Regions from separate parts of the Alteromonas sp. ABH4_454 genome, predicted to be linked through region 1. Evidence: predicted binding sites of a transcription regulator. Region 1 holds the regulator's gene; the other holds the start of a gene.
What was found. The regulator FNR, encoded in region 1, switches genes on or off when oxygen is low (the NO sensors DNR and NnrR bind a similar motif). The targets are predictions, from matches to a motif close to TTGATCTAGATCAA.

Region 1 (15,212 bases):
CAACTGTTATTTGTGTGTCAGCCGACCTGCCGTTTGCTGCGGGCCGTTTCTGTGGCGCAGAAGGCATTGAAAATGTACTTACAGGTTCTACCTTCCGTTCAACCTTCGGCGATGATTACGGTGTAACCTTCGAATCAGCACCGCTAACAGGTTTACTGTCGCGCTCGGTTGTTGTTATCGATACTGAAGGTAAAGTGGTTTATACAGAGCAAGTAGCAGAAACTACAGAAGAACCAAATTACGAGTCTGCTATTGCTGCATTAAGCTAAGAAAGCCGCTTAGTCACTAAGTGAAATAGTACATAGTTAATGTGAATCAATACCAACCGATTCGTTTTTATCGCGGTATTACAAGGCGCTCACTCATGTGAGCGCTTTCCAGGAGGATGTAATGGCATCAGTATTGCTGTCAGTCGGCGAGTTAGCCAATGCAATGCAACAAAAACCGGTTACGCTTGTAAGAGCGTTGATGGATGATCCTGTGTCAAAAACGCCGGATACACGAACGGCAATGGTATTGCCTGCATCAGTGGATTTTGATCTAGATAGCGAAGGCAGCGACCACACTACAGGTTTACCTCACAGTATGCCCTCAGCTGATGACCTTGCTATTTATCTTGGCAATCAGGGTATTACAGCAAATACACCCATAGCGGTTTACGACACTCGAGGTATGTATTCTGCGCCTAGGGTATGGTGGATGCTAAAGGCTCTAGGGCATAAAGATGTATATATATTAAATGGTGGCCAACCTGCGTGGGAGGGGGCTGGGCTTCCCATTTCAGAACAGCAGCAATATGGAAAATTAACCTACCAAGCAACGCCTCGACCTGGGTGGTTTGCAAACTCTAGCGCAGTGCTTCAAGCTATAAATACCGAAGCGCAACTGCTTGATGCGAGAAGTAGTCCGCGATTTAACGGCGAAGTTTCAGAGCCCCGTGAAGGCGTGCGCTCAGGGCATATGCCAGGCGCGTTCAATGTTCCTTTCGATACACTAGTAAAAGACGGCCATTTCTTACCTGTAGATGAGCTAAATGCTGTTTTTGCACAAGCAAAAATCGATTTGCGTAAACCTATTATCTGCACCTGCGGTTCAGGCGTTACCGCTTGTATCATTGGTGTTGCAGTCTCTTATGTGTGGTGCTACGCAAGTTTCGGTATATGATGGGTCATGGTCTGAGTGGGGCGCTAATACGCAGTATCCTGTAGTCAAAAGCGTGTAAAAGCATAAAAGCCGTGAAATACTGAAATCATTAATGTGCGATGTATGCTTAAGCACGATAGTATCGCGAACCACAAAATAAACTGAATAACTCGCTTTATAGCAACAGAGTAAGAACAACCCGATGTCAGCTAATCAATCCTTACCCAATATTGTTATTCTCACCGGTGCCGGCATCTCCGCTGAGTCTGGGTTAAAAACGTTTCGCGATAATGACGGCCTTTGGGAAAATCACAGCGTTGAAGAAGTCGCTACACCCGAAGCGTTCGAGCAAAACCCTAGCTTGGTTTATCGCTTCTATAACGCGCGACGAGCACAGCTTCAACAGAATGATGTTTTGCCCAACGCAGCACATACGGCGCTGGCTAAACTCGAGAAAGCCTTCGGTCAAAAACAAACGTTGGTGACGCAAAACGTTGATGATTTACATGAGCGTGGCGGAAGCGAGTCGGTTTATCATATGCATGGTAAACTTCTGTCTGCGCGCTGTGCTATTAGCCAGCAAACTTTTGATTGGCGTGAGAGTTTTGATCACACCACTAAATGCCCCTGCTGTAAAAGAGTAACCCTTCGACCGGATATCGTGTGGTTTGGTGAAATGCCCATGTATATGGAAGTGATTTACGATGCGCTTTCACAGGCCGATATATTTATAGCTATTGGTACATCGGGTAATGTGTATCCCGCTGCTGGCTTTGTTCAGATTGCTAAAGAAAATGGCGCTCACACAATAGAAGCGAATTTAGAGCCAGGTGTATCCAATGCCTTGTTCGACGAATCACTTACAGGTCCTGCCTCGCGTATAGTTCCGCAGTGGGTTGATGAATTGATTTCAAAATATGCGCTGTAGGAGGCGCAAAACATGCAGTATATGAATGAATTTCTTACCATTGCACTGGTACATCTTGTGGCTGTTGCCAGTCCAGGTCCTGACTTTGCAGTGGTGGTTCGAAACAGCGTGGCTTATGGCAGGCGTATCGCTATATACACTAGTATCGGTATTGGGCTAGCAATCTTATTGCATGTTGCTTACTCGCTAGTAGGGCTAAGTGTTGTAATTGCGACTACGCCCTGGCTATTTACCACTTTTAGCTACGCTGCCGCTGCTTATTTGCTTTACCTTGCATTCGGTGCGCTCAGAAGCGGCCCTGTAAAGCAGGAGCAAGACATAAATACCGAAAAGAAGACATCACAAATCTCGGCAAAACGTGCTGTATGGATGGGGTTTCTGACAAACGGGCTTAATCCAAAAGCAACGCTGTTTTTCCTTTCACTTTTTACCGCCATCATCAGCATTGATACGCCATTTAGCGTAAAGCTTGGTTATGGTATCTATTTAGCGTTTGCCACCGGGCTTTGGTTTTGTTTCCTTTCCTACCTTTTAAGTACTAGTAAAGTTGCCGAGCTTATTGGTAGAAAAGGCTATTGGTTGGATAGGGCGATGGGCGTGCTTTTAGTTGGGTTAGCCGCTAAGTTGGTGTTGGGTTAATTTTTGTTTATTACACAAGCAGGCATTTATTTTTGTGAATTGGTATAATCGCGCCGATTTTTCTAAAAATATAAGAGAGTTGTGTGAAAGACGTAAACCCAGACCGCCTGAACAATACGTTGTCAAAACAGTATCAATTCGATACTAAAGGTCTCTTGCGCCGCGCTGCCGGTTTAACAAAAGCTAATTTTTCATCATTGTTTCAAGGTAGCCTTGTTTTATTCTTGACCTTTGTGGTGCTTGGGGTAATTGCCCAACAGTACATTACCATCAATGATGACGGTAGCTATGTATTCGAGCACCAGTCTATTATCCAGATTGTGGCAATCTGCATTGTGGCGCCGTTACTTACGGGCTTATATATGATGGGTGTTTTTGTAGCGCGAGGCGTAAAAACATCGGTATTTACGGTATTTCAGTTTTTCCCCCTTATATTTCTGGTTGCGTTAACCCAGTTAGTTAGCAGTATTCTTGTGCAGTTAGGCATGATGCTGCTTATCTTACCAGGCGTGTATTTCTATCTAGCGTCGTCTTTTTCTCTTATGTTAGTGGCCGACAGAAAACTAACTCCAATTAGCGCAATTATTCTCTCATGCCGAGTATTCAACGCGTACTGGGCTCAAATTGTCAGTATCTTCGGCGTGTTCTTCTTACTGTTTGTGTCGGTACCGCTGACGTTCGGGTTTTCCCTTATTTGGGTGTTACCTTTTTATTTTAGTATGATGGGGTTGCTCTATCAGGAATTGATTGGCGAGCAAGGAGTAAGCACGGACGCATCTGTAGATGATGTGAATGAGTCGAGCTTCGATGCATAAACGTGAAACCTTTAAAATAGTCCTTATAACGCTTGGCGTCCTGGCGGTTATCGTCATTAATGCCATTATTTTTACCAAGGACGAACCTGATATTTTAGATATACCGCAAACGGTGGTGGCGAAAAAGCCGGTACCTGATTTCTCTATTTATAGTGACGTAAAAGAGAAGAAAGAGGCGTTTTTTAACTATCTACGCCCCGAGGTAGAGAAGCAAAACGCTTACTTACTTACCTTGAGACATTATGTACAAACCTTGTATAGAAAAGCATTAGCCAACGAATCGCTTTCTGAAGACGATATGGCGAGGCTTGAGTGGCTTGAAGAAGAGTATCGGGTAAAGTCTACACAGCCTTTAAAGACCAAACTATTGGCCTTACTGCAGAAAGTTGATGTTCTACCTGAAGAGCTGGTACTAGTTCAGGCTGCGAATGAATCTGCATGGGGAACAAGCCGATTTGCAAGAAAGGGCTACAACTTTTTCGGTCTGTGGTGTTTTTCAAAAGGGTGCGGTTTTGTCCCAAATCGTCGAAATACCGGCGCATCACACGAAGTGGCAAAGTTTGATAGTCTGTCGCGAGCGACGTACACCTATATGCGTAACCTCAATAGGCACGATGCCTACGCTGATTTAAGAGAGATCCGCAGTCGACTTCGAGCTAACCAATTGCCTATTACTGGTGTTGCATTGGCAGAAGGGCTAATGAACTATTCCGAGCGAGGAGCCGCTTATGTTGAAGAGCTTCAAACAATGATCCTATTTAACGAGGAGTTTTTATCCGAATGATACGCGCTGCATTATTTCTTGCTTCATCTCTGTTTGTCGGTTTTGGTAGTACATCCGTAGCTGCTGAAACGATAGATGTAGAGTACAGCCGTTTCTACAGCCATGTTAAAAAGCTAGATAACGAAGATACCCAAGCGCTTCAGTTTGCGTTTGGTTTTGTCCGAGTAGGTGAAGGGCGTTTATGCGAGGTTAACGGTGCATCTATCGTTACCGATAAGAAAACAATGCCACTAGAAGTTACAGATGAAGGACGTTTTACCGTACCCACTGAAAAAGCACTGAAACTGGCTAATGCACTGGTACGTATCGACTTAAACGAACGCGCGAACGTTTGTGATATGTCGGTGCAGCTTGAAACCAAGCCAGAATACCTTAAACAGTATTACAAGAAAGAAGAACTCACTTTTTTGTATGAACAGTATGAAGCCTTTTTCAATGAAATGGGAAGCTTTTTGTCTTTTATGATGCCGTCGGTGAAGGGCTTGATGATTCAGTTCGAAGACAAAAATTTAGATTTCGTTACACCGCAGGGTGTACAAATTAACAATGGTGTTCTGCAGTTAGAGCAAGAGTGGATAAATGAGGCGAAAGGCTTAACGCTGCCACAAGCGCCGCTGCGTGTAACAGCTATGGCGTCAAGTTAATCTACCTTCTGAACAATTAGGTATCAGGTTAGTAACTGATACCTAATTTGCTCTGCAATTCGCGCTATGGTCTCTTCGCCTTTTGCGCAAAGTTCTTCTGCCCTATGGAACTCCATAATACCTACATCAGTCAGCTGAGGTTCAATTAGTATATCTGGCGGGTCGCCAGCTAAACGAGACCGAGTAACACGAGCTTGAAGTATTTCAAGTGAGCTGCTCATTACGCTCATAATTCCTGGCGGGTTGCGCTTATTCACCTTTGCAGGCACTTCAGTGAATTCTTCTTCTACTTTTTCAATAACATCAGAGGCTATGCTTTCTTCGGTATTCACATCTTCAGAAGCATTGACTTGAAGCTGCTCTTCATTTTCGTCTGACGTTTTGTCATCTTTACTGTCTGGCGAAAACCATTGGCGCAATACGTTTTGGCTTTTAGTAAAAAAGTCTTCGGTTTTACGTTGGTTTTCTTCGTGGTCTTGCCTTAACTTTTCCAACCGAAGCGGGCGAAAATCGGCGTTAAGATTAACCGCAATCACAAAATCAGCCCCTAATTGGCGACACAAGTTCACCGGTACAGGGTTCACAACAGCGCCATCCACTAGCCAGCGATCGCCATGAGCAACGGGGGCAAAGAGCGCTGGAATAGCGCATGACGCTTGAATGGTATCGCCAATAGGTCCTGAATTAAATACTACTTCACGTCCGGTATATAGGTCAGTTGCCACAGCCGCAAAAGGTTTAAGCATATCTTCATAGGTAGATTCACAAAACTCGCTAGCAAGTTTGTCGAAAACTTTTTGTCCGCTGGCAATACCGCCACGTCTTAATCCAACACCCATAAGAGCAAGTACCTGCCAGTCGCTAAGTGAACAGGCCCATTCTTTTAAACCTTCTAGCTTACCACTTGCGTAGGCAGCACCAACGTAGGCGCCAATAGAGCAACCAGCAACAACGTCGATTTTAACGCCAAGCTTTTCCAATGCTTCAATTATACCAATGTGTGTCCAGCCCCTTGCGGCACCGGCACCTAACGCCAGTCCAATTTTCATTTACTTTGGTTCCATAATATTTACTACTTCGATAGCATTGTCTTCATCACTGAGATCTGCGCTATTTTCTGTAGCAAAAGAAGGTTCATCAAATCCTATATCACCATCTGCAACGGGGCCATCTTGAGTGACGATAGATTTAAAATCATAAAGATTACTATCTACAAGATGTGAAGGGGCCACGTTTTGAAGCGCACGGAACATTGATTCAATACGACCTGGGAAACGGCGGTTCCAGTCTTGAAGCATTGCTTTTATGTTCTGGCGCTGAAGATTTTCTTGTGAACCACACAGGTTACAAGGAATAATTGGGAACTCAGCGGCTTGAGAATATTTTTCAATGTCTTTTTCGCTGCAGTAGGCCAGTGGACGAATGACAATATGCTCGCCGTTATCGCTAACCAGTTTTGGTGGCATAGATTTCAGCTTGCCACCGTGAAACATATTCAGGAAAAACGTTTCTAGCATGTCGTCACGGTGGTGACCTAATGCAATTTTCGTCGCGCCTAGTTCTTTCGCTGTGCGGTATAAAATACCACGGCGCAAACGAGAGCAAAGCGAACAAGTCGTTTTCCCTTCAGGAATCTTGTCTTTAACAATAGAGTAGGTGTCTTCTTCTACAATCTTGTAATCGACGCCTATGCTGTCTAAATACTCGGGCAAGATATGTTCAGGAAAACCAGGTTGCTTCTGGTCAAGATTTACCGCAATAATATCAAAATGAATAGGCGCAATCTTCTTTAAAAACAATAAAATATCAAGCATGGTATAGCTGTCTTTACCTCCCGATAAACACACCATAACCTTGTCGTTGTTTTCAATCATACCGAAATCGCCAATGGCCTTACCCACGTTGCGACGAAGTCGTTTCTGAAGTTTGTTGAAGTTGTACTTTTGCTTACTTTGCGCGGCGTTTAACGTCGGCGCATCAGCACTGCTTGTGCCTAAACTCATAATTAACTAGCTTGGTTTGTGATAAAGGCGCCATTATACATTAAAGCGCCTTTTCGAGACTATGGCTGTGTTGTTAAATTTATCGAGAAGCGTTAAGTATTGATTTAAGCGTGTATGATCAACTTTCAGCATTAACTGCTAAATGCGCAGTTTTTTTTCATGAAAAACGCCCATCGCCGATTCGCCATTTGTCGCCACCAAGTGACTTGGTATTTAAACGAAATTAAGTCGTTAACTACACGGTTATCGGTGATTCAAACCCATCTGGCTTAATCGCAAGTACGTCACAATTTAGTTCATCAATAACGTGCTCGGCAGTATTGCCAATAAGCGCCGCCGAAATACCAACCCGTCCCACGGTGCCTATTACAACTAACTCGGCATCGAGTGTTTTAGCCACTTGCGGGATAACTTTTTCAGGCAAGCCTTCTTTCACCACACATTTATTTTCTGGAATACCATATTTCAGCGCGTGACTACGCATTTCTTTCATATGATGATTTTTTACCGCATCGTGATACGTATCAGGGTCAAACTCTGGCACTTCAATGGCAATGTTAAGTGGAGTTGTAGGGTAGCTATTCACTAAATTAACGTTACCTTTTAGCAAAGAGGCATAATCGTTAGCGATTATCGTAAGCTTGTCGTTTAGTGCAGCATGCTCATCATCTTCACTGCCTACGTTTACTGCAGCTATAATTTCACCGCCTTCTGGCCAGTCGTGTTCTTTAACGAGCAGTACAGGGCGTGGGCACTTGCGCATTAGATGCCAGTCTGTAGGGGTAAAGATTACTGAGGCAAGGTCGTCATGTTTTTTAGTGGCTTTTACCACCAAGTCGATTTGGTTATTAAGGGCGTAATAAATAATCGACTCATAAGCACGGTTGTTCCACTCAACCACAATATCGGTCTCTGAAAAGCCTTGTTCTTTTAGCTGGGCAGATAACCATTTGGCGTGCTCTTTTGTAACGGCATCGCGCATTGATTCACGTTCGTCGGGGCTAAGCATGGTTGTCATATCGTAAGACAAATCATATACCACCATCATAGCGGTAACCGTGGCGCCGGTTTTTGACGCAAGTTCATAGGCACGGCTTAGGGCAGGCTGGTTGTCGCGTTCCGCGTCCACCACGGCAAGAATTCGTTTACACTCAATCATAACGTCTCCTCAACTACAAAGCTTTGTATGGCTGTCGACATCGATATTGTTTCAAAACAGTTTATATAAACCATTTACATTAACTATAAACGACATTTGGAAAAACGTGAGTTGTTTTGGATCAAGGTGTAAATAATCTGTTGATATATAAAACAGGTAACATTGAATATTACGGGAGTTTTCACGCACGACGGATGGATGTCGTGTTAAACAGTGAGGGAATACAGTGAAATTTTAAAGGTTAAAACTAAAAAGCGCGCATGTAGCGCGCTCAAGATAACAGAAGAATAAATTAACCGTTACAGACTACACTAGGGCCATTTAACGCTTCTAACTTGGAATTTAACCGATCAAAATCCAAAATAGAGATCAATTTACCGTCTACTTTGATAATGTTTTCTTTCTGAAAACGGCTTAATAGACGACTAATGGTTTCTATCGTTAAGCCTAAGTAGTTGCCGATTTCGTTTCGGGTCATAGTTAGATGAAATTCTCTGTGCGAGAAGCCACGCTCTTCAAAGCGCTGAGATAGGTGCGATATAAAATATAGCAAACGCTCCTCAGCAGTACGCTTGTTTAAAAGCATGATCATGTCGTGATCTTGTTTGATTTCTGCGCTCATAAAGCTCATGATCTGATGGCGAAGCTTGGGAAATTGCACAGACATCTCATCTAGTGTGTCATAAGGCAACTCACACACCATGGCGGTTTCTAGCGCAGAAGTGTAGCTTTGATGTTTATTCTCCCGCAGGGCATCGAAACCAATAATATCACCAGGGAAGTGGAAGCCGGTGATTTGCTCTTCACCTTCTTGGTTGGTTACAAATGATTTGAAAGAGCCAGTTCTAACGGCGAAAAGCGAACGAAATTTATCGCCAGTTTGAATGAGCGTATCACCTTTGTGAAGCGGCTTTTTGCGCTCAATTATATCGTCAAGAGACTCGATTTCTGTTTTGTTCAGCGCCACCGGTAAACACAAGTGACTGAAGCTACAGTTTTGACAGTGAATAGAAAATTGGCTTCCTTTGCTCATAATACATGCTCTTTTGAAGATTACCCAATAATGATACACCCATTTTTAAACGATTGCGCCATGAATAAGATAAGCCGCATAAATGGCCATTATTACGGCAATTATTTGTCTAACGTTATTGTTTTGAAAACTGCTAACAATATACTGACTGCCTGCACTTGCTGCGAGTAGCGTTGGCAAAGTACCTAAACCGAAGAAAAACATGATGGCAGCGCCCTGCAATGCATTCCCCGCCGCTAAAGACCAAGTAAGTGTTGAATACACTAATCCACAAGGCAACCAGCCCCAAATAAACCCATAAGGAATAGCACTAAAAGGGGTTTTGAAAGGTAAAAAACGCTTAGATAACGGCTGCAGTTTAGAAAATAAACCTTTGCCTGCGTTTTCTAACACCGTTAACCCTGTCCACCATTTGCCTAAATAACAGGCCAACAACAGCAACATAATACCGCTGAGTAAAGACAGGGCATAATTGGCCAGAGGAATATAGTCTGCTGCAATTTTGCCAAGTGCGCCGGTCAGTGCGCCAGCAATGGTGTAGCTAGCTATGCGCCCCATGTTATAGGCTAGGGCGTAAGGTACTGCTGAAGCACCTTTTGGTGACACCATTCTTAGCGCTGCCACTATACCGCCGCACATGCCCACGCAGTGAACACCGCCCGCTAAGCCGATAAGAAAAGCTGAGAAGTAATTAATCCCCTCCATGCTGCCCTTGGTTTTTCTCTACTTTAGTATTCTGAAGTTGCTTGCGTTGTTCAGCGAGCTTTTTTTCTTCGGGCGGAAGATCATCGTCAAACAGTATGCTGTAACCTTGACGGTCTAAATCTTCAAACTGATTAGTTTTAACCGCCCAGAAGAATATTACGATAGCGACGGCTACTATAATGATGGCGATTGGAATTAAAACGTAAATAATGCTCATACTATTTGCCCAGAAGTCGCGTAGAGTTTGTCACTACTATGATACTGCTTAATGACATGCCAACAACCGCCATCCACGGCGAAAGTAGGCCAGATACGGCGAAAGGTAAGATCAAAACGTTGTAACCTACCGACCAACCAATATTTTGTCTTATTTTTTGCTTCACTTGATGCGCAGTTCGGATGAGTTCTGGCACAGAAAGCAGCTGATCGCCAAGCAAAATCACGTCGGCTGCAGTTTTCGCAACATCTGTAGCATTACCTACCGCTATCGCTACATCAGCACTTGCAAGAACAGGGGCGTCATTAATACCATCGCCCATCATCATAACCTTTGAGCCAGATTGCTGCATAGCTTGAACCGCTTCATATTTATGCTCTGGGGTAAGGCCCCCTTTAGCGGTAGAAATTGGTAAAGGTTTGGTGAGGGAATCAACGTTTTGCTGTGTATCGCCGCTTAGTACAGCGAGGGTATGACTTTTTGCCAATATATCGAGGGTTTCTTGGGTATCGTCACGCAGTGAGTCACGAACTTCAAAAGCAGCCATAATACGGCCTTTGACAGTAAGAAATACGTTAGCCGAGGGATAGCGCTCGATAAACGATTGCTGTGATTCGTGAACACTGAACGCTGCTGAGCCCATGGAGAAAAGCGTGTCATTAATTTCACCGCTAATTCCGCCACCTGGCGTGACCGTGAAATTTGTCACTTTGTGTACGGTGTTGCCGCTTGACGTTTTATCACCGCTAAAGTCCTTATTACCGCTAAAGGCTTTTTTGTCGCTAAAGGCTTTAGCAATAGGGTGTTCAGAGCGAGATTCTAGGGCGCGGGCGATTGATAGCGCGCTTTGGCTGTCTACGCCGTCAGCATACCAGGCGTTTGATATAGTGAACTTACCTTGTGTCAGCGTACCGGTTTTGTCGAGTGCGATAGTGTCAATGCCAGTGATTTGCTCAAGAGCATCGGCACGCTTTAGCAAAATACCTTGTCTGTTTAATTTCGCCATAGCGCAAGTGAGCGCTGATGGCGTGGCTAACCCTAGGGCGCAAGGACAGGTTGCTACCAACACGGAAATGGTGATCCAAAACGCATCATCACTGCCGTTATAAGCCCAAAAGGTGTAAGTTAACGCTGAAATCAATAATACAGCGGTCACAAAGTATCTAGAGAAATTATCGGCTATCTGTGCAGCCTTGGGCTTGCTCGCCATCGCACTTGCTTGAAGCCTTACAATTTGATTTACCAGCGCATTTTTAAGTGTTTGCGTAACCGTAATGGTAAGGCTACCGTCCTGACATACGGTACCGCCATATACAGTGCTGTTATCTGACTTTCGTACTGGGTTAAATTCACCCGTTAGCATAGATTCGTCAACCGCAGCGTTACCCTCTGTAACCAGCCCATCAATGGGGATGGTTTCACCAGGCTTAACCAGCACTACATCGTGTACCTTTAGCTGCTTTGCTAGACATTCAGTAACGCTGCCATCTGGCATTAATTTAGTCGCTGACACAGGAACATACTGCATCATATTGGCAGAGATCTGTGCGGCGCGATGACGACTGCGATGTTCTAAGAATCGGCTGAGTAACAGCAGAAAAATAAACATACAAATGGATTCGAAATACACTTCGCCTTGCTCTAATACGGTAGAACGAATACCGGCAATATAGGTACCGAATATGGCAAGCGTAACAGGTACATCCATATTAACTGTTTTAGCGCTTAGCGCTTTAGCGGCTCCGACATAGAAGGTGCTACCAGAATACAGTACAACCGGGGTAGTGAGTGTAAGGGCGACCCAATAAAAATATTGGCGGGTCTCTAACTCAATGGCGCCAAACCAATCAAAATACAGCCCCGTCATCAGCATCATTACTTGCATGGTCATAATGCCTGCAAGGCCAAGCTTTTTCAGAAAGGTCTTTTGTTCGCGTTTATAACTGGCTTCGTGTTCATCGGGGTGAAATGGCGACCCAATATAACCAATGCGTTTTAGTGTAGAAAGAATTTGGCTAAGTTTAATTTGAAAAGGTGACCAAGTAACTAAAGCGCGACGCTCTTGAACATTTACAGCTACTTGCTTGATGCCTTCAACTTTCGATAATTGCTTTTCGATAAGCCAGCCACAGGCAGCGCATGTAATGCCTTCAAGGGTCAGTTGAATTTGCTTATCTTGCCCTTCTTCAAACACGAACTCTTCCTGAAGGGAAGGGTCGTCGTACACCTTGAGTTTATCTAAGGTTTCCAAAATCCCATCGTCAGACTTTTGCGCAGGTTCTGTTCTAAACTGGTAATAGTCTTCTAAACCATTATTAACAATAGCTTCTGCAACGGCTAAGCAGCCAGGGCAACACATATCCCGTTGTTGCCCCAATATGACAGTAGTGAACTTCCCATCGTCTGCGGCTGCCACAGGAAGCCCACAATGGTAACAATCGTGATTGGCCATTATGGATTGAACTTCATTTTTCCAGAATGGGGTAGATAGACGGTGTTTTGAATTTTCCAGCTATCATCAATAGGTGTTAGCGATATGCGCCATTTACCGTCTAGGTTTTCTTCAATAAAACCGCGATAAATACCGTTGGCATCTCGACTTAGTAAAACGCTGACATCACGCTCTTCAAGCGTTACGTGATAAAAGCTCAATTTAACAGCATTACCTTCTTGAGGAATGCCCGAGTGAAATTGCAGCGCTATGCTGCCATCTTCAATGGTTAAATCGGTAGTAATATTTAAACGGCGGGCGATTGCCTCTTTGTCTAGACGTGCATTAATTGCTTTACCTTCTTTGTAGTAATCGTCTACAACAAGGCTATCTTCAGTAGAAATAGCAAGGTTTAACAACACGCCACCCATGATCAGGGTAATAATAGGAACCGCAATTAAAAACCAGGGCCAGAATTCTTTATACCAGGGTCTATTCATCGAAATCTTTTCTCGTATTTACTTCACTAGCAAGGTCGCTAACAACATATCTATTATTACTCGTGAACAAATGTATTCGAACTGCATAATAACAATAAATATGGTGTAGGTAATTTGCATCGACAGCGCACTAAATTTTCACGTAATGGCACTGTCTATATGGCTGTATTTTCTCATAAAAAAAGCCCCGTAGTAACGAGGCTTTTTAAGATATTTAATGATTTAAATCATTAATCATTTGAAAGGCTGTAAACATACGCTGCAACAACGTGAATTTTGTCATCACCCAAGGTTTTCTTGAATGAAGGCATTACACCATTACGACCGTAAGTAAGCGTTTCTGTTACCGCTCTGTGGCTGCCGCCGTAAAGCCAGATGTTGTCGGTAAGGTTTGGTGCACCAAGTGCTTGGTTACCTTTACCGTCCATACCGTGACAAGCCGCACACGCTGCGAAACGTGCTTTACCTGCTTCTGCAAGCTGAGGGTCCACATCGCGACCGCTTAAACTAAGTACGTAGTTAACCACTTCTTCGATACCGTCTTCACCCATAGCATCTAGCCATGCTGGCATAGCTGCTTTACGACCAAGCGTAAGAGTTTCAACGATTTTCGCACCTGAACCACCGTACAACCAGTCGTTGTCCGTTAGGTTAGGGAAGCCGCCATTTTGACCACGTGCATCAGAACCGTGACACTGAGAGCAATTTTGTAGGAACAAACGCTGACCTACTTTATTTGCTTCTGGGTCTTTAGCCAGTTCTTCAACAGGAACTTTTGCATACGCTTCAAAGATCGGGTCGAACTTCTCGGCAGCAAAATCTAGTTCACGGTCATACTCTACTAGGTAGCCTTGCTCTTTTGCATCAATACGCGCCTGAGCTGACTCTTCTAGTGATTGAATATTTTGGTTGGAGCTCTTCCAACCCCAAATACCTTCGTACGCACCTAGGCCAGGATAAAGCGCTAGGTATATAAAGCCCCAAACGATGGTCATATAGAACATAATTGTCCACCAGCGAGGAAGTTGATTGTTTAACTCCTCAATACCATCAAATTCGTGACCCATTGACTCACCTTCAGCGACGCCAGTCTTGTTAGACAGGCACCAGCGAAGAAGGAAGTAGCAACCAATGATCAACCCTAGGGTTATCACTGAAATCCAAATTGTCCAAAACATACTCATGAGTTCGAGACTCCTGCTAATCTTCTTTTGATTTTTCTTTTTCTTCGTCTGCAAACGGTAAGTTTGCTGCTTCATCGAATTTCTTCTTGTTGCGGCCGCTAAACGCCCACCACACGACGCCGATGAAGCTTACAAAGACGATGACAGTAAAAATGCTGCCTACAATTCCCTGGTCCATATTATTTCAAGTGTGTGCCAAGAGACTGTAGATAAGCAATAAGGGCCTGCATTTCCGTTTTACCCTGTACTGCCGCTTTCGCACCCGCAATATCTTCGTCGGTATACGGAACACCAAATCCACGGAATACTTCCATTTTTTCAGCTGTTAACTCGCCATTAAGCGTGTTTTCCGCAAGCCAAGGGAAACCTGGCATGTTCGACTCTGGTACTACGTTACGAGGATTAAGCAGGTGAACTCGGTGCCATTCGTCGCTGTAACGACCACCAACACGTGCTAGGTCAGGACCAGTACGCTTAGAACCCCAAAGGAAAGGGTGCTCCCATACTGACTCACCGGCAACGCTGTAGTGACCATAACGCTCTGTTTCTGCGCGGAATGGACGAATCATCTGGCTGTGACACCCTACACAACCTTCACGGATGTAGATGTCACGACCTTCAAGTTCAAGCGCTGTATATGGACGTAGGCCTGTTACTGGTTCCATTACTTGCTGTTGAAACATCAACGGCGTAATTTGAACCATGGCACCGAAGCTGATAGCGATAAGGATTAATACCGTTAACAGACCGACGTTTTTTTCAATTAACTCATGTGCGTTTTTCATTATTCGTCTCCTTTACTACGCTGGCTGAGTCGCTGGATCTGCAGCGATACTGCCTTTAGGTGCACGAACGGTTTTCCATGTGTTGTATGCCATAACAAGCATACCTGCTACCACGAAACAACCACCAATGAAACGAACCACATAGAAAGGCTTAGACGCTTCTAATGACTCAACAAAGCTATAGGTTAACGTACCGTCAGCATTTACTGCACGCCACATTAGACCCTGTAGTACACCAGACA
Region 2 (15,212 bases), 270 kb from region 1:
CCTTAGCCTTCAATACACCAACGTTCGAAGTGGCGGTCTCATTCATTTGCGGTTTGGCCACTGCACTGCAGCCTGTTACTAGCATAATCGAAGCTGCAAGAAGCGTTGTTTTTGTCATTAACGAGTTTAGCTTTTTCATCGCGTGACTCCTCAGTCATTTGCAAAATAAATACGTGTTATTACCTAATTAAATTGCTGGGAGCAGAAGTTGTATAACGTTGTAAAAAGCGGTCTACAAATCTGCTCTGCAGTTCATAGGTTTAATGATAGCTAGATTGGGTGACGGAGACTTTTGTACAACATTAATAGAAGATTAATGGGTCATTAAGAATAAAGATGTTAAGACATGTATCGGTTCTGAACGAATGAATGTCTCATCTATCATGTTGATTAGTGTGTTTTAATGTCGCTTTACTTCATCGATATTACGTAATTTATACGCAAGCTTATTCGTCTACTTATATACGAAGGACCGGATTTACTCGATTTTGCAGGCCCTTAGTCTGCTTTATAGGATGTATTTCAGGGAATGGGTGGTAGCTATGAATTTAAGGTAGTGGGTTTTAGGGCGTTCCACAGACTTGCTCGTGCAATTAAGCTATGCTTTTCAGTAACACTGATTGCGTACCGAAAAGCATTTTGTCAGAACACTGATGATGCAGTGTATAGATGTACAGAATGACGTTCAGCTAATTTGTATTCTTTGGCTCTAGAGGCTGTGACAGCACTTCTAAGACAGTAAAGGCGTTTTTACCTAAACGAGTTTTATCATTCGCCATTTTTACATCAATAGTAAAGTAAATGTCGTTAATCTGAGTATTTACAACATCGTTTGAGCTCGGGGCGGCCATCGGTTGAGCAACTTCCTCACAGCCTGACATAGTGCATTGCCTATCTGTTTGAAATATTGCTGGCTCATTTTTGCCAGCCGTTACTTCCCGCGCAATGACAGGCTTTTTATCAATATTTGTATTAATCACCTCTAGATAAGTAAAGCCTTGCTCTTGTGCGACTTCAGCGGCGCGATATAGAGCGTACTGCTGTACTTTGTCGGCCGGAGTTTTATCAGTCGCTTTAAAAAGAACCTGATACTGATTTGCAGATACTTTTTCGCTCGAATAACCATATGAGGCTTTAGAGTTCGCTGATTTGTATGGGGTAGGGGCAGCTACTGGTGTCGATGAACACCCTGCTATCGCAAAGCTTAGTGCCGCACCTGCGGTGGCAAGAAGTACGCGGCCACTTTTAATTTTACTTTTGATGTTCATCTCACAAATTCCTTAATACTGTGATTACTGAAACAAAGAGAACAGCGCGGTTCTACCTAATGCCATTAACGCTCGGTTACGCTTTGCTTTAGGCTTAGCATCTACTGCACCTTTATATGCGCCAACAGAAGCTATGCCAAGTAGGGTCTCTGGCTTACCCATCATTAACGAACATTGCCTTTTTGCTTGTGTAAGTGCAACATCTGCGTGATGTTTTTGAGAAAAATAGGCATGTTCCTTTTGCGCAATATCTTTTATATTCGCTTTCAAAAAGATGTTCATAGTACTCACCTCATTATTGTTGACAGGGCACTGTCCATGGATTTGATCAAATGAACTTAATCAAAAGGGTTAATGCGCCTTTAAATCTATGCCTTACCCAAAGACCCTACGCCATGTTTGAATTAATCTGCTTAAACTTAGATAGTTAAACGCATTTTGAGCAAGCTTAAAGAAACCGAACGCCGCAAGACTATTAAGTACTAATAACACAAGTGGTACCACAACGTAGTGCACGCCAACATTGTGAAGTATAGCGCCTATAGCAATATTTAAAATAAGCCAACAAACTGTACCAACCGCAAATGCTGCGAGGCATGCAAAAACAGTGACGAAAAAACTCTTTTTGACAAGCATGAGTTCACTATTAGTAAGCTCAAGAAATGCAAAGCCTTGTTCTTTTCTCTGAGAGAATGCTTCTTTAAATGCGTTGAATACATCGGAGAAAGACGGGTCGGGGTATTGTTGCTGGGTTGACTGCTCGTCAGGTGGCGTTTCTTTGGGTGTACTTTCTCCTGTCGCGTTTTCATGGAACTTCGCCTGCGCCGAAGGCGGCGTCAGGCGAAATGGATTTTCATTGCACGTGCGAAACCGTGCTTTGTGAAAATCTAGCGCTTTCATGAATCTACTTCTTACGGAGAAGTGACGTTACTAGCATACCTGCCGCAAAAGCGATACCCGCAGTTTGAACAGGATTTTCAATTGCAAATTTGCGTACTTTTGATGCCTGCCATTTCTGTTCTGCTAAACGCTTTCTTTCAGACATGTTTTCAGCAGATGATGATGCTGTGCGACGAATATTTTCTTCCGCCACGCCCGCACTGTCAGCAAGCTTGTCTACTGACGCATGAAGGGTATCTTTTAGTTGATCCGTTACTGGGTGACTCGGTTCAGCCACACCGTTAGTGCTATTAGTTTTAACGGTTTGTGGTTTTGCTGAAGCTTGTGTAGCCATAATACTCTCCTTAATATTTTGGGTTCACAATAACTGTTGCAACGGCTGTACCAATCGAATAAATCCTTTATTTACAATTAGATAGGGGGTTGAATTATTTGGGAGAGTGAAAGGTTTGCAAGAGAAATGCGTTATCCTTGCAAACCCCTGTAATATTTTCTTAGTCGCTAAAACGAAAGCTTAGCTTCCACCTACGACAGATGCGAGGTCATCTTTTGAAACCGGCTTAAGCAGCGCGCTATCTATTCCTATCGATTCCATTGCTTCTTCTTCGGCTTCGTGTCCACTAACTATGGTAAGCAATGCATTAGGCAATTTTTCTTTAAGTTCGCCAGCCAAGTCATAACCATTGTAATCGGGTAACGTCAAATCCATTAACACGTGATCAAAGTCATTGTCTTGTGCGGTGCTAAGCGCATCAACACCACAGTACTCGGTGGTGACTTCATGACCTAAATGAACTAAAAACAACTGCAATAGCTCTGCAGCATCTTCATCATCTTCAATTACTAAAATACGTTTACTAGAAGGGCTTCCGTCACCTTTTTTCTGAGGGGGTTCTTCAACTGCAATGTCTATATTCGTATTGGATCCAAATCCATCGCTTGATGGCATGTTTTCCTCTGGTGCGTAAGGTTTCTGTATCGGCATGTCAGCAACCTGTGCTTCCACATTGGTAAAAGTAACGTGATCGCCAGGAGGAAGGTATTGTGAGAGAAGTTGAGCGAGTGCAAAGCGGTCTATTGGTTTACCTATAACGTCATTAAAACCTTCGCGTATTAGCGACTCTCTTAATCCTTTACGACTGGCTGCGGTGACCGCAATAACGGGAATATCTTTACCATGGCGACGAATAGCGTGTAACGCTTCAATGCCATTCATCACAGGCATGTGAATATCCATGAGAACGAGGTCAAATGGTTGATTGTGTTCATCGGCCTGTAATACAGCTTCTAGTGCCTTTACACCGTTTTCCGCGTAACTAATATCTGCCTGAGACTGACTTACAAGGTGGCCGGTAAGGCGCCGAATTTCTCTTAAGTCATCGACAATCAGCACTCTGCCGGTAACATTTAAATCGATACTGCTAGATTCGACGGTTTGTATCTGACCGAGTTCTAGGTCGACGAGAGGTTGCTTGGAAATATCGCCAGGGTCAATATCGAATGTGAACGTACTACCTTCTCCAAGTCGAGATGACACGTCTATATCGCCGCCAAGCTTGGTGACAAGCTCTTTACAAATAGCTAAACCTAAACCAGCACCACCGTGATTAGCGCGCATTACATCTTCAATTTGCTCGAAAGGTTGGAAGATGTTGATCAACTTGTCTGGTGGCATACCTATGCCAGTATCGTCTACGGAAAATCTAAGTAGCTGAGGTTTTTCACTATCTGTTGGGTTTTCATCAAGGGTTATAGTAAGTGTAATACTGCCCTTATCGGTGAACTTAACCGCATTAGAAATGAGGTTAAGCAGCACTTGGCGAAGTCGGGTGGGATCTGTCTTAATAAATTCAGGGATTTTGGTGTTAGACACCACATTCAAACTTAGCCCTTTATCTTTGGCGTTCAAGCGCATTAAGGAGTGAATATCGGTAAGAAAAGCAGATAAGTTTACATCTTTAATGTTTAATTCTAGCTTCTCAGCCATTATGCGCGACATATCAAGTAAATCATTGAGCAAGCTCAATAAGTGTTTGCCGTTTGAATGAATTATCGATAGCTCCTGCTGAAACGGGCTATTCCTTGCGTCATCAATGAGAAGTTCTGTATAGCCCAAAATAGAGGTGAGAGGCGTGCGCAATTCATGGCCAAGGTGGGCTAGAAACTTGTCTTTTGCTTTGTTTTTTTGTTCAACCTTATTGCGCTCAATCCGCTCGTTTTCTATATCGCGACGAACCATGGCATAACGGATAGTACGCATAAAACGTGGCGATTCTATCTCGGACTTTTGAAGATAATCTGCGGCTCCCGCGCGCATCACCATTTCATCTACAGTAGCGTCTGACTGACCTGTTAAAATAACCACTGGCAGACTAAATTGGTTCGATTTAAGAACACCCAGAACGTCTATGGCATTCTCAGCGCCCAACAAATAGTCAAGCAAGCATAAATCAAAGTCTTCCGTCTTAAGCGCTTCTATGGCGTCAAGACTGTTTGTCACCCACGTTAACTCAAACTTAGGTGACTCACACTGTTCTAGATAGTCAGAAGTTAAGAAGTAATCATCTTCATCGTCTTCTACCAATAGAATTTTAATAACCTCTGACATCTAGTACCTCTTTTACTCGTGTGGTAACTCTACAAACTCGATCCAATAACGACCTAAAGCACGCATTAATTCAACTAATCCTTCAAAATTAACGGGTTTAGTAATGTAAGAAGCGCAGCCGAGGTCGTAACCACGGAGCATATCTTCTTCTTCTTTCGACGTTGTTAGGATTACAACCGGAATACTGCGTAGTTTGGGGTCGTTTTTAAGTTCCTGAAGTGCTTCGCGACCATCTTTTCTTGGCATGTTTAAGTCAAGCAATATAAGGCTAGGGCGAGGCGCCGATGCTGGATCAGAATATTTCCCCTCGTGACGAAGAAACTCTAACAATTCCACACCGTCTTCAACGCAAAACAGATTGTTGAGGACGCGACTTTCTTGCAGCGCGTCAACGGTTAATAGGCGATCATCCTCATCATCATCGGCCATCAAGATATTTATTGGCTGGGTTTGTTTACGCGTCATTGTGTGTCTCTCCATTATTGTTGTTAGAACCAAACGGCTCGCTATCTACCGGCACTATTATTGTAAAAGTAGCCCCGTGTCCTGGTGCGCTCATAGCAGTAATTTGACCGTTATGCCTTTCTACTATGCGTCGGCATACCGCAAGCCCTATACCCGTACCTTTATATTCACTTCTACCATGAAGGCGTTGGAACGGAGCGAATATTTTCTCTGCGAATGACTGGTCAAAACCAATGCCGTTGTCGGTAATTGCAATTTTTATCCAGTTATACTCTTCGGACATAAGTATATCCTGAGTATCTTCTTCGCTGGCTTCTTGCAAATTGACTTTGACAACCGGCGTTACACCTTCAGTTTGAAATTTAAGCGCGTTAGAGATTAAATTTAGAAATAATTGTTCAAGCTGTGTCTTATCCCCTCGAATGGAAGGCATATTTTCGCTTACTTCTATCTGTGCTGATTTTTCATCAATGGCGATCTCTAAATCGCCTAAAACGCTTTGTATAACTTTATTTAAGTCTACATCATCAAAGTCTTTTCCTCGGGTTGAAACACGAGAAAAAGCGAGAAGATCAGATATGAGCATCGACATGCGCTCAGCTGCGTTTAGCATTCGCGCTAAATAATCCTTGCCTCTATCATCAATAACATCCTTGTATCCTGACTCTAGTCGGTTTCCAAATGCCCGAATTTTGCGAAGGGGTTCTTGTAAATCGTGTGAAGCGACAAATGCAAAATCTTCCAACTCTCGATTGCTTCGTGCTAATTCATCGGAGTAAATACTGAGCTCTTGTGTCCGTTCATCTATGCGATTTTCTAAATCCTCATTGACAGATTCAAGATCGGCCTGATACTTCTCGTGCTCTCGCGAGTTAATTTTCAATAAAAGGAAAACTGCAATAACGAGTAGTAGGGTAGTAGCTGATGAGATGATTAATGTGTTTACTGAGTCTCTTCGCAAGCTCATCAAATTTGCTAAATGCGTACCTTGCATACCGCGTTCGGACCCATCGATTTCGCGAAAAAGCCCTTCAAAACGTTTATATAGCAGTATACCTTTGTCGCTTTTAACTAGATTAATAGCCTCTTGCTTTTTCCCTTCCTTAACAAGTTCTACTACTTGAATAACCTCGTTGACCTTTGCCTTAGTTAGCTTTAGCAATTCCTCAATTCTTGCAGATTGCTCATCAATATCAGACGAAAAAGAGCTCACTTCTACCTCGTCCATCAACTCACCGATGACACCAAGGGTTTCAGCATAGTCAGTTAAATACTCTTCATCGTCTGTAAGCATGTAGCCGCGTTGACCAGATTCCACCCGCAGCACCGCTACATGAAGCCTATTCACTGCATTGATAACACGATTAGTTGTAAATAGTCGCGCTTCAAGTGCTGATAGGTCGTTAAGAGTACTTACTACATAAAAAGAGTTTGCAGTCATAACGACAATGATGACTACAACCAAAATTATCCAGCTGTAAATGGAAGACAGAACTTTAGAGATCATTTATTTATTCCGCATCGTTCTTACCCAGTTCTGACGTCATTTCAGAAAGGGTCTCGCTGCAGTCTTTTGCACTGCTTATTATTTTATCTAACGCCGCTAATGCTTTTTCGGGCGCAACATCACCATTTAGTGCCATTTTTACTAGCTCCGCCTGCATAGATATTCTATTTAAAGGCTTGCGAGCATCATGTACGAAAACACTTAGACGTGAGAATTCCTCGCTCGTCATATCGAGCACCCCTTATTGTTCATCTTTGCTTAGATCGCCGTAGGCATGAAGGCGGTTGTACAGCGTTTTAGTACTTATCCCTAACATTTCTGCGGCCGTGGTTTTATTGCCACTTACTTTTTCTAACGTGGCGTAGATAAGCTCTTTTTCTACATCTTCAATCGTTCTTCCAGCTTGAAGGGCAGGTGTCGTACTCTGCTTCTGTGCAAAAGGAGATTCAATAGTTTTAGGTAGTTCAATCTCACTCTTCTCAGGGTCACTCATAATTGCTGCACGGTGAACGAAGTGTCTTAACTCACGAACGTTTCCTGGCCAATCATAGGCTTGAAGCGTTTCAAGTTGATTATCTTCCCATTTAAAATTAGAACCGTTATCTTTGTTAAATTCTGCAATAAAGGTTTTCGCTAGCAGCGGAATATCTTCTTTTCGTTCACGTAATGGTGGGATAGTGATTGGGAAAACGGCCAATCTAAAATAGATATCTTCGCGCAACACTTTGCTTTGCGCTATTTCTTCCATTGTTCTGTTTGTTGCAGATACTACGCGACAATTTACCGGTATAGATTTTGTGCCACCTACGCGAAGCACTACTTTATTTTCAAGTACGCGCAAAAGGTTGGGCTGCATATCGATGGGCATTTCTGTGATTTCATCTAAGAAAAGGGTGCCACCTTCCGCCTGCTCAAACACACCTTCTTTACGACCTACCGCACCAGTGAAGGCACCTTTTTCATGGCCAAACAGTTCACTACCAATCAATTCTTTAGAAAAGGCACCACAGTTTGTGGCGATATAAGGACCTTCACTTTCAGAAGCTCGGTGAATTGCAACTGCAACCACTTCTTTACCAACGCCACTTTCGCCTAACAGCATGACGTTAGCACTTGTTTTACTGACTCTTGAAATGAGTTTGTATAACTCTTTCATCACGGGAGACTCGCCTATCAGCAAATCGAAGTGTTTTTCAATTGTTTCTTCTTTAGGTGTTGTGTCTTTTTGTTTTTTACTTAGAACAGCCTCAATTTCTTCGCGCTGTATTGGCTTTACAAGGTAGTCCACTGTAGGGCCACATAAGCCTTTAATCACGCTTTTAACCGAAGGGTGGCCGGTAATTAAGGTAACACGAGGGCGCTTGGGAAGCGCATCAAGTTCATTAAATAGATGAGCGCCACTACCATCAGGCAGCATAAAATCTAACAGTACGTGATCGAATGTTTCTTTCTCAAGCCAATCACGGGCTTCAGCTAATGTAGCAGCGGTTAGAACGTCGTGGCCTAAAAATTCAATAATAGTACAAGCTACTTCTGTAAACTCGGCGTCATCATCAACTAAAAGTACGGTTAGCACGTGGATGTCCCTCTCTATTACTTTCCATTTAAAATATGGAATAAAATCAATGTTATAGTTTTATCATAAACAGCAAGGAAAAATAACTAGATACCTAGTTTTGAGCGTTTATTTCCAAGTGTTATGTTGTATAGGTCATGTAACACTACATTAGCATCTAAGTAACTCACCTCAAGCATGTAAGCTTAATTCAGCGAACGACTGTTTAATACTTCGGTTCCACCATTTGCTCTAATCGGGTTTCGATCTATCAAATACAGACTGAGTGTTACCTATTTACAAACGACTGCAAAAAGTATTCCCATTGCCTTATAAATTGTGTGTGCATAGAGCTATGGCACATTTTTCGCACAATTTGTTGGGGGAGCAATTTTATAATTGGTGGAAAGAGTAGATAAAATATACCGAAGGTTTGCGCATAGTAGGTCCGCATTTGCTCTCTGAAATTAGGGGATTACAGCTAAATTTATGTCAAAGGAATTGAAAATGTGGGCAAAAACAGCTGAGAGATCAATGACCTTAACCGAGCTGCTGACAAAAATGCAGCCTCGGGCTAGTCAAAATTTATTTTATTTTGCAGACTTTTGGGAAGTAATGGAAAAACGGGGCTTTGGCCCGATGCTAGCGCTTCCTTCCTTTATCGCCTGCACCCCTATAGGCGCTATTCCCGGTGTACCTTCTTTAACCGGTGTGACGATTTTACTTATTGCATTGCAAATATTACTCGGTAGCAGACATCCATGGTTACCTCAAAAAGTTATGGATATACATTGCGATGCTGATCAACTACGCCATATAGTGGAAAAAATAAAACCCTATGCGGCTAGTGTTGACCGATTTCTCGTTCCCCGTTGTTTTTTTATGAGACAGCCCGTGTTTCGCTCTTTAATTGCATTGAATTGTGTTGGCTGCGGCTTGGTAATGGTTCCGTTAGAGCTTATTCCCTTTATGGGTCTTATTCCCGCATTAGCAGTGTTCATTATGGCGGTTGGTATGGCTACAGACGACGGCGCAGTAGCCTTGATAGGTGTAACAATCTCGCTGTTTGGTTTTGTGTTAGGCTTTCAGCACCTGCCTGCAGTGGTGAGCTAATGCGCGAGCTACTTATACATCAATCAAGCATAAACTCAGAGGTAGGCAAGTTCATTGTTTGGTACCTCAGTTCTCCCATAAATGCGCGTGCCGCTGGGCCTAACGTGTCTCCATCTTCGAAAGAAAGATAGAGAAGGGCTTTTCTCAACGCCGCATTGTTATCCAAAGGAAGCGGTACTAACGTACCATTTTCTAATTCATCCTTGATAATGGCTATAGGTAGCCATGCAAATCCTAATCCTTGAGCGATGATATCTAAAGATGTTCTCACGTGACTCACTGTCCAGCGCTGTTCTGCACCCAGCCAACCCACATCCGCCTTGCGCTCTGCAGATGAGTCGCGAACGACAATCTGACGATGAGTTTTAAGATCTTCTAAGGTAAGAGTTCTATTTAATTGATGCAAAGGATGTTTAGCATGAGCCACCGCGGCGAACTCGATTTCACATAAGTCTTCGCTAAAACCATTCGGAAAGACAAAGGGAGAAATGCCCAAATCTACTTTTCCGCTACTTAATAACGCGTTAGCTCCGCTAAGGACGGTTTCCTCTATTTCTATACGTAAGAGAGGAAACTCTGCAGAGACTTTGGCAAGCACGTTATACAATAACTCAGAAGGGAAAATAATATCCACAGCTATACGTAGTGTTGTTTCTGTTCCTACTTTTAGGCTACTTGCTACCGCTTCAAGCTTGTGAGCTTCGTTAAGCAAAAACGAAGCGCGGCGATACATGAGCTCACCCTGCGGAGAAAGCTGTACTTTACGGCCAATATTTTCAAATAGTGTTACACCAATGGCATTCTCAAGTTTTTGAACAGCGTGATGAACACTAGATTGACTTTTATGTACTTCTGCAGCTGCTTGATTGAAACCACCAGCATCAACAACGGCTTTAAACATACGCCATTGTTCGAGTGTAGATTTAAGCATACGACGCCCTTAACCCGCTTTATGGGCTACTTATAGCATAGACTGATTATACAAGTCACTTTTCAAGAGCGAGGTTAATAGATGATACAGGGCACGTTACTACTGATACGTTCTCGTATCCCATAAGCATTAATTGCTCAGCGGCTAATTTGGCACGAACGCCAGATGCACAATGAATGTAAAGCGGTGTAGAGGCATCTTTGAATTTCTCCAGTGCTTTCATCTCGAGCACGCCTCGTGGAATGTTGTGGGCAGAGGGGACTGGCTGGCTCGCTGCTTCATTGCTTTCCCTGACATCGATGAGAGCGCCATTATTGTGCACTAGCTCTTCTGAAGCTTTTTCTGCAGTGACGCATCGAATATCGAAACTGATGTTCTCAATCCGAGTTTTAATATCTATTAGCATAATACTTCCAATTGATAACGACTTTATGTAATTAGAATAAGGTTAATCTAATGTAAGGACCGAATCTCACTAAAACAATATGAATTACCGGAATTCGTCGCATATAATGGCAAGTCGGCAAAATGTCTTATACTTTAGTATAATTAATAGCTAAATTATTGCCAGAAATGTTAAAGAAAGGAAGTGCTTATGTCTGAAGATATGGTAATAGGTTCAGAGGATATAATGGAACATGCGGTGGAAGCTGAGATCTTCCTTAAGCAATTTGCGAATAAAACACGTCTTATGGTGCTTTGTTCATTGTTGAAAGAGGAAAAGTCGGTAACCGAGCTTTTAGAAGTAGTCAATGTTTCACAGCCCGTGATTTCTCAACACCTTGCGCTATTGCGAGAGTCGAAAATGGTGGCTACGAGAAGGGAAGGGCAAACAATTTACTATCGACTAGCGGATGAACGTGTCAAACGACTTATTGCGCTTATGGACGAATTCTTCTGCAAGTAACTTTTTCGTATCCATTATTACAACGACAATGTCCGTGCCAACACGGACATTATATCGTTTAACATTTATTCAAATTCAAATCTTAGACGATCTATCCAGTTGTTTACTCGCTATCCAGTTGCTTTCTCAAAAGGGCAATGTAGTCCTCTTCTGCAATCCTATCACTATCAACCTCTGGTCTATTGACCAATTCGTCATGACTCAGGTTGACCGCAACACAGTGTGCCGCCCAATCGATATTTTCAATGTCTCTCGGTAATAGCGCAAGATGTTTACCGCCTGGAAGCCAGTTATTGGTATCAACCACTAGCATCACAATTTTCCAACTTCGCGTGTCGATTATAAAATTGCTTATGTGTCCAACGTTGTCGGTAGTCGTAGCAACCTCATAACCTCCCACTTCGCCAACAGCCCTCAAATGATTACTCGTTTTTTCAGGGTGAAGTGTTTCGGATTCTTCTGCTTGCTGTAATTCAACAAGCTCATTGGGATGTGCAAATTCTCCCCATGCCCCTGGCCCAATCCAGTAGTAGCCGTAACCAAAGTACTTGAAGAGATTTTCTTCATACTCTCTAGAAACGGGCTTATGTTCATCAATTGACGGACTATTCTTTAACTTTTCAACAGTCATATTTACGTGAACAGTGTCATCACTGCTATCTAGCTCTGTAACAGCGATAGGAGAAATAACAACTTTTCTGCTAAGGGGAAGCCACGTATTTGTATCTGCAACCAAATAACGTACGGTAAACGTCTCATCGTCAAAGAGAATATCGCGAACACCGCCTACCTTGTCATCAACGGCGTGAATAGAAAAGTGAGTAAGCTGTTTTGAACTAATGATCATCGTTGCGCCTCCTTTGCTAGGGCTCTTTGTATAGAGTGACAGTTACCATTAGTTAATGTCACTCTTTAATACTCTAAGTGTAGACAGTCCTTAACCTTTCTTCATTTTCTTCTTGCATAGCCTTGATTGAGATCATTTATCATCTAAAACAAAAAAGCTCGCCTGAGCGAGCTTTATAATGTGAACTGGTATGATTTTAACTTAAGCAACATCAAATTCTTCTTCAGAGTAATCATCATCGTATTCTGATTGATTGCTAGCGCTGCTGTGGAGGGTATAAAAGTGTTTTTTCCCTCTTGCCAGCCTGACATATTTTGCCCACGCTTTTTCAAGGTTATTCACTGCTTCAACTTTGCCATTGATGAATGCAACGAAATGTTGCTCATCTTCACTTTCTGGCGAAAGTTCACCGCTTTCAAGGCCTAATAAGGTCTTGCCATAATTAGTTAAAAGATCTGCTTCAGTGATACTGAAGTCACCTGATTTACGAAAGCCATAGGGAAACTTTTGACGGTCAATATATGGTTTTGGAGATAGTCGAATAGCTAAACTTTTCATGTTGTACCCAACGTATTGTTTTGTTCAGCGCACTTTTAAAATAAATAAAAATGAAGATAAAACAAAAGATTTTTCTCTTATCAATAAAAAATTTTTTAACGGGTTAAAAAGTAACGGAGACTCAGAGGAATATTCTTGCAAATGGGGCTTTTTAGAAACTGTTTGCAAAAGGTTTTTGTTCTTTAACCTTCTGAAATATAAGAGTATATCCGGATTTTTTTAGAGGGTTGCTGTTGTGGGCGTATTGTCACAAAAATGTCATATGGAATAGCAAAACACGCATGTGAGAATACAGCAAAGATATCATCAAAAATTCTTGTCGCTACGATGATTAAAATTCGTTTTCTATTTTTCGGCTTAGGATGATAATGAAAAAGTGTTAACAATCCAGAGAAGTCAATGAGTAAAGACTATCGTTACCAGCGTGATGAATGGGACTCGGTAGAAGAGGAAGATCTTCACGCAAAGAAAACAAATTCTAAACGTCATAGCTCTGTAAAAGTAAAACAGAAGCGTGACTTGCAACGTCGTGAAAAGCAACGACGTTTGCATCAAGAAGAGTATTAATTAAGCGAGTTGATGAATTTTTAATTAAGCGCACCGGTTATAGCGGTGCGCTTCTGTGCATTTGTATTTACTTACCGTATTATCTATGTCAGTTTAGAGTCATATCAATTCGGTTGTAAATTAAGCATGGATATACGCTTTCTCACCACTTTTATAGAGGTGACAAAAACACGTCACTTCGGTAAAGCCGCTGAAAATCTCTACCTTACTCAATCTGCCGTTAGTGCTAGGATAAAGTTACTTGAAGAGTATTTTCACACGACGCTTTTTATTAGGCAGCGCAACAGTATCCAACTTACCCAGTCCGGAGAAAAGTTGCTTCCCTACGCTAAGCAATTATGCGCCACACTCAACGAAGCCAAACAAGAGCTGCAAATACAGTCATCTGAGTATGTAGTTTGTGGAGCGACACAGCTCGCCAGTGAATTGCTATTGCCTACAATGCTAAGCCATCTTCACAACTCATTTCCTGATTGGTCTGTAAAGGCAGAAGTCTTGACCCTAGATACTCTTTCCCGCCAACTGCACGAAAGAGTTACAGACCTCGCTTTTTCTACAGAGCCACTCAAATCTGAGGAAGTAAATAGCACAGTTTTGATGGAACATGAAATTGCACTCTATCGTGTTGGAAAGAATTCGGATGCTGTTAATGCCGCTGATTTTGTAGCAATTGACTGGGGTACTAAGGCTAGGGACTGGCTTCTTACCGCCTACCCGCAGCTTCGCGATGCAAAATTAAGGACCAATTCGTTAAATCTTGCTCTTAACAACTTACTTAGCGAAGGTGGGGTAGCCGTGCTACCCACTAATATAGAAAAACAGATACCAGCCAATGTTAACGTGACTAAAATTGCGACCCTTGAAAACGTATCATTGAAATTATACATACACAGTATGAAGCAAATACGGCGTGTTGGCCTTGACGAGATTATAGACAGCGTATCTACAGTAAGTTAAATGCAACCAATAGGTTTTGCGCGAGTGCCACTATATATGGCACATAAATGACAGAATTAAAAAGAGAGTACTATGTCCCAAATACATCCTTTACTAGAGAAAAACGCATTTCAGCGCTTAGAAGCTAGCTTGGAGACGATTAAATCCGAAAAAAAATTGTTTATCCTTAAAGATGAACATGGTTGTGTCATGCTAACCACTGACGAAGAAGATGGTGTGCCGGTTTGGCCAGACGCTGAACTTGCGCTTTTGTGGGCCACAGAAGATTGGGCACACTGTGAAGCAATGGAACTCACTACAGAAGAATTTTTAACTAAGTGGGTTCCAGGTATGACGCAAGACGAACTCATGGTTATTGTTTGTCCAGTTCCAGCTGAAGAAGGTGAGGTAATTTCACCACAAGAGTTTGCTGAGTACCTTTAATGTATTATTCAGGGCGCTGCAAGTTCAAAAGTTCCGGGTGATCTTAAGCACAGAGCTTGGGGTAGTCATTTAGTAACTAGGTAGAAACAATTGAGCGGTAGTGTAATCAACACGCCACTCGTTGTCTCTACAGCTCTTGTTATTAGATAACCCAAGGGAGGCGTTATGTTTACTGAACAACCCACAATGAACAGCTTATTTAGTCAACTCGGTCTAGGAAGTTCAGATGAAGAGATCGCAGAGTTTTTCGAAACTCATAGAGGGCTAAATAAAAGCCAGCACTTACACGAGGCGCCGTACTGGAATGAAAGCCAGTCCGCATTTCTCAAAGATGCTATCGTAGAAGATGCAGCATGGGCTGAGGTTATTGACCAGCTCAACGCAGAACTACACGAATAACACTATTTAGCAGGCATCTATCGCATTCATAGCTTATTTCTAATTTTTTAAAAAAGGCAGTATACGCTTTGTTACACCCAAACATTGATGATTTGTGGTTTGTCCCCTTAGGGGGGACAGGCGAAATTGGTATGAATCTGAATTTATACGGACACAATGGTCAATGGTTGATGGTGGACTGCGGGGTGTCATTTGACGAGCCCCTTG

Region 2: ACYX4W_RS14760 (PRC-barrel domain-containing protein) is a predicted target of FNR. The motif match lies at 12,224-12,237, and genes of this name have one in related genera.

Annotation. Positions count from the first base shown of each region.
Region 1 covers NZ_CM149972.1:3,095,378-3,110,589, reverse strand. The annotation lists gene tpx (thiol peroxidase) at 1-269, shown strand, start outside; gene ACYX4W_RS13560 (sulfurtransferase) at 391-1,164, shown strand; gene cobB (Sir2 family NAD+-dependent deacetylase) at 1,346-2,071, shown strand; gene ACYX4W_RS13550 (LysE family translocator) at 2,084-2,710, shown strand; gene ACYX4W_RS13545 (YciC family protein) at 2,794-3,525, shown strand; gene ACYX4W_RS13540 (glucosaminidase domain-containing protein) at 3,518-4,309, shown strand; gene ACYX4W_RS13535 (DUF2987 domain-containing protein) at 4,306-4,953, shown strand; gene ACYX4W_RS13530 (patatin-like phospholipase family protein) at 4,977-6,002, opposite strand; gene ttcA (tRNA 2-thiocytidine(32) synthetase TtcA) at 6,003-6,956, opposite strand; gene uspE (universal stress protein UspE) at 7,192-8,115, opposite strand; gene fnr (fumarate/nitrate reduction transcriptional regulator Fnr) at 8,408-9,148, opposite strand; gene ACYX4W_RS13510 (sulfite exporter TauE/SafE family protein) at 9,194-9,853, opposite strand; gene ccoS (cbb3-type cytochrome oxidase assembly protein CcoS) at 9,840-10,070, opposite strand; gene ACYX4W_RS13500 (heavy metal translocating P-type ATPase) at 10,072-12,522, opposite strand; gene ACYX4W_RS13495 (FixH family protein) at 12,522-13,001, opposite strand; gene ccoP (cytochrome-c oxidase, cbb3-type subunit III) at 13,232-14,185, opposite strand; gene ACYX4W_RS13485 (cbb3-type cytochrome oxidase subunit 3) at 14,202-14,363, opposite strand; gene ccoO (cytochrome-c oxidase, cbb3-type subunit II) at 14,365-14,970, opposite strand; gene ccoN (cytochrome-c oxidase, cbb3-type subunit I) at 14,986-15,212, opposite strand, start outside.
Region 2 covers NZ_CM149972.1:3,362,267-3,377,478, reverse strand. The annotation lists gene ACYX4W_RS14830 (phosphoribosyl-AMP cyclohydrolase) at 1-139, opposite strand, end outside; gene ACYX4W_RS14825 (CC0125/CC1285 family lipoprotein) at 690-1,268, opposite strand; gene ACYX4W_RS14820 (hypothetical protein) at 1,293-1,550, opposite strand; gene ACYX4W_RS14815 (hypothetical protein) at 1,644-2,168, opposite strand; gene ACYX4W_RS14810 (DUF883 domain-containing protein) at 2,173-2,502, opposite strand; gene ACYX4W_RS14805 (response regulator) at 2,683-4,776, opposite strand; gene ACYX4W_RS14800 (response regulator) at 4,789-5,241, opposite strand; gene ACYX4W_RS14795 (sensor histidine kinase) at 5,231-6,748, opposite strand; gene ACYX4W_RS14790 (hypothetical protein) at 6,753-6,977, opposite strand; gene ACYX4W_RS14785 (sigma-54-dependent transcriptional regulator) at 6,990-8,324, opposite strand; gene ACYX4W_RS14780 (exopolysaccharide biosynthesis protein) at 8,793-9,416, shown strand; gene ACYX4W_RS14775 (LysR family transcriptional regulator) at 9,436-10,347, opposite strand; gene ACYX4W_RS14770 (rhodanese-like domain-containing protein) at 10,403-10,753, opposite strand; gene ACYX4W_RS14765 (ArsR/SmtB family transcription factor) at 10,943-11,254, shown strand; gene ACYX4W_RS14760 (PRC-barrel domain-containing protein) at 11,358-12,101, opposite strand; gene ACYX4W_RS14755 (MaoP family protein) at 12,303-12,659, opposite strand; gene ACYX4W_RS14750 (hypothetical protein) at 13,059-13,226, shown strand; gene ACYX4W_RS14745 (LysR family transcriptional regulator) at 13,353-14,183, shown strand; gene ACYX4W_RS14740 (DUF2750 domain-containing protein) at 14,256-14,606, shown strand; gene ACYX4W_RS14735 (DUF2789 domain-containing protein) at 14,772-15,005, shown strand; gene ACYX4W_RS14730 (ribonuclease J) at 15,074-15,212, shown strand, end outside.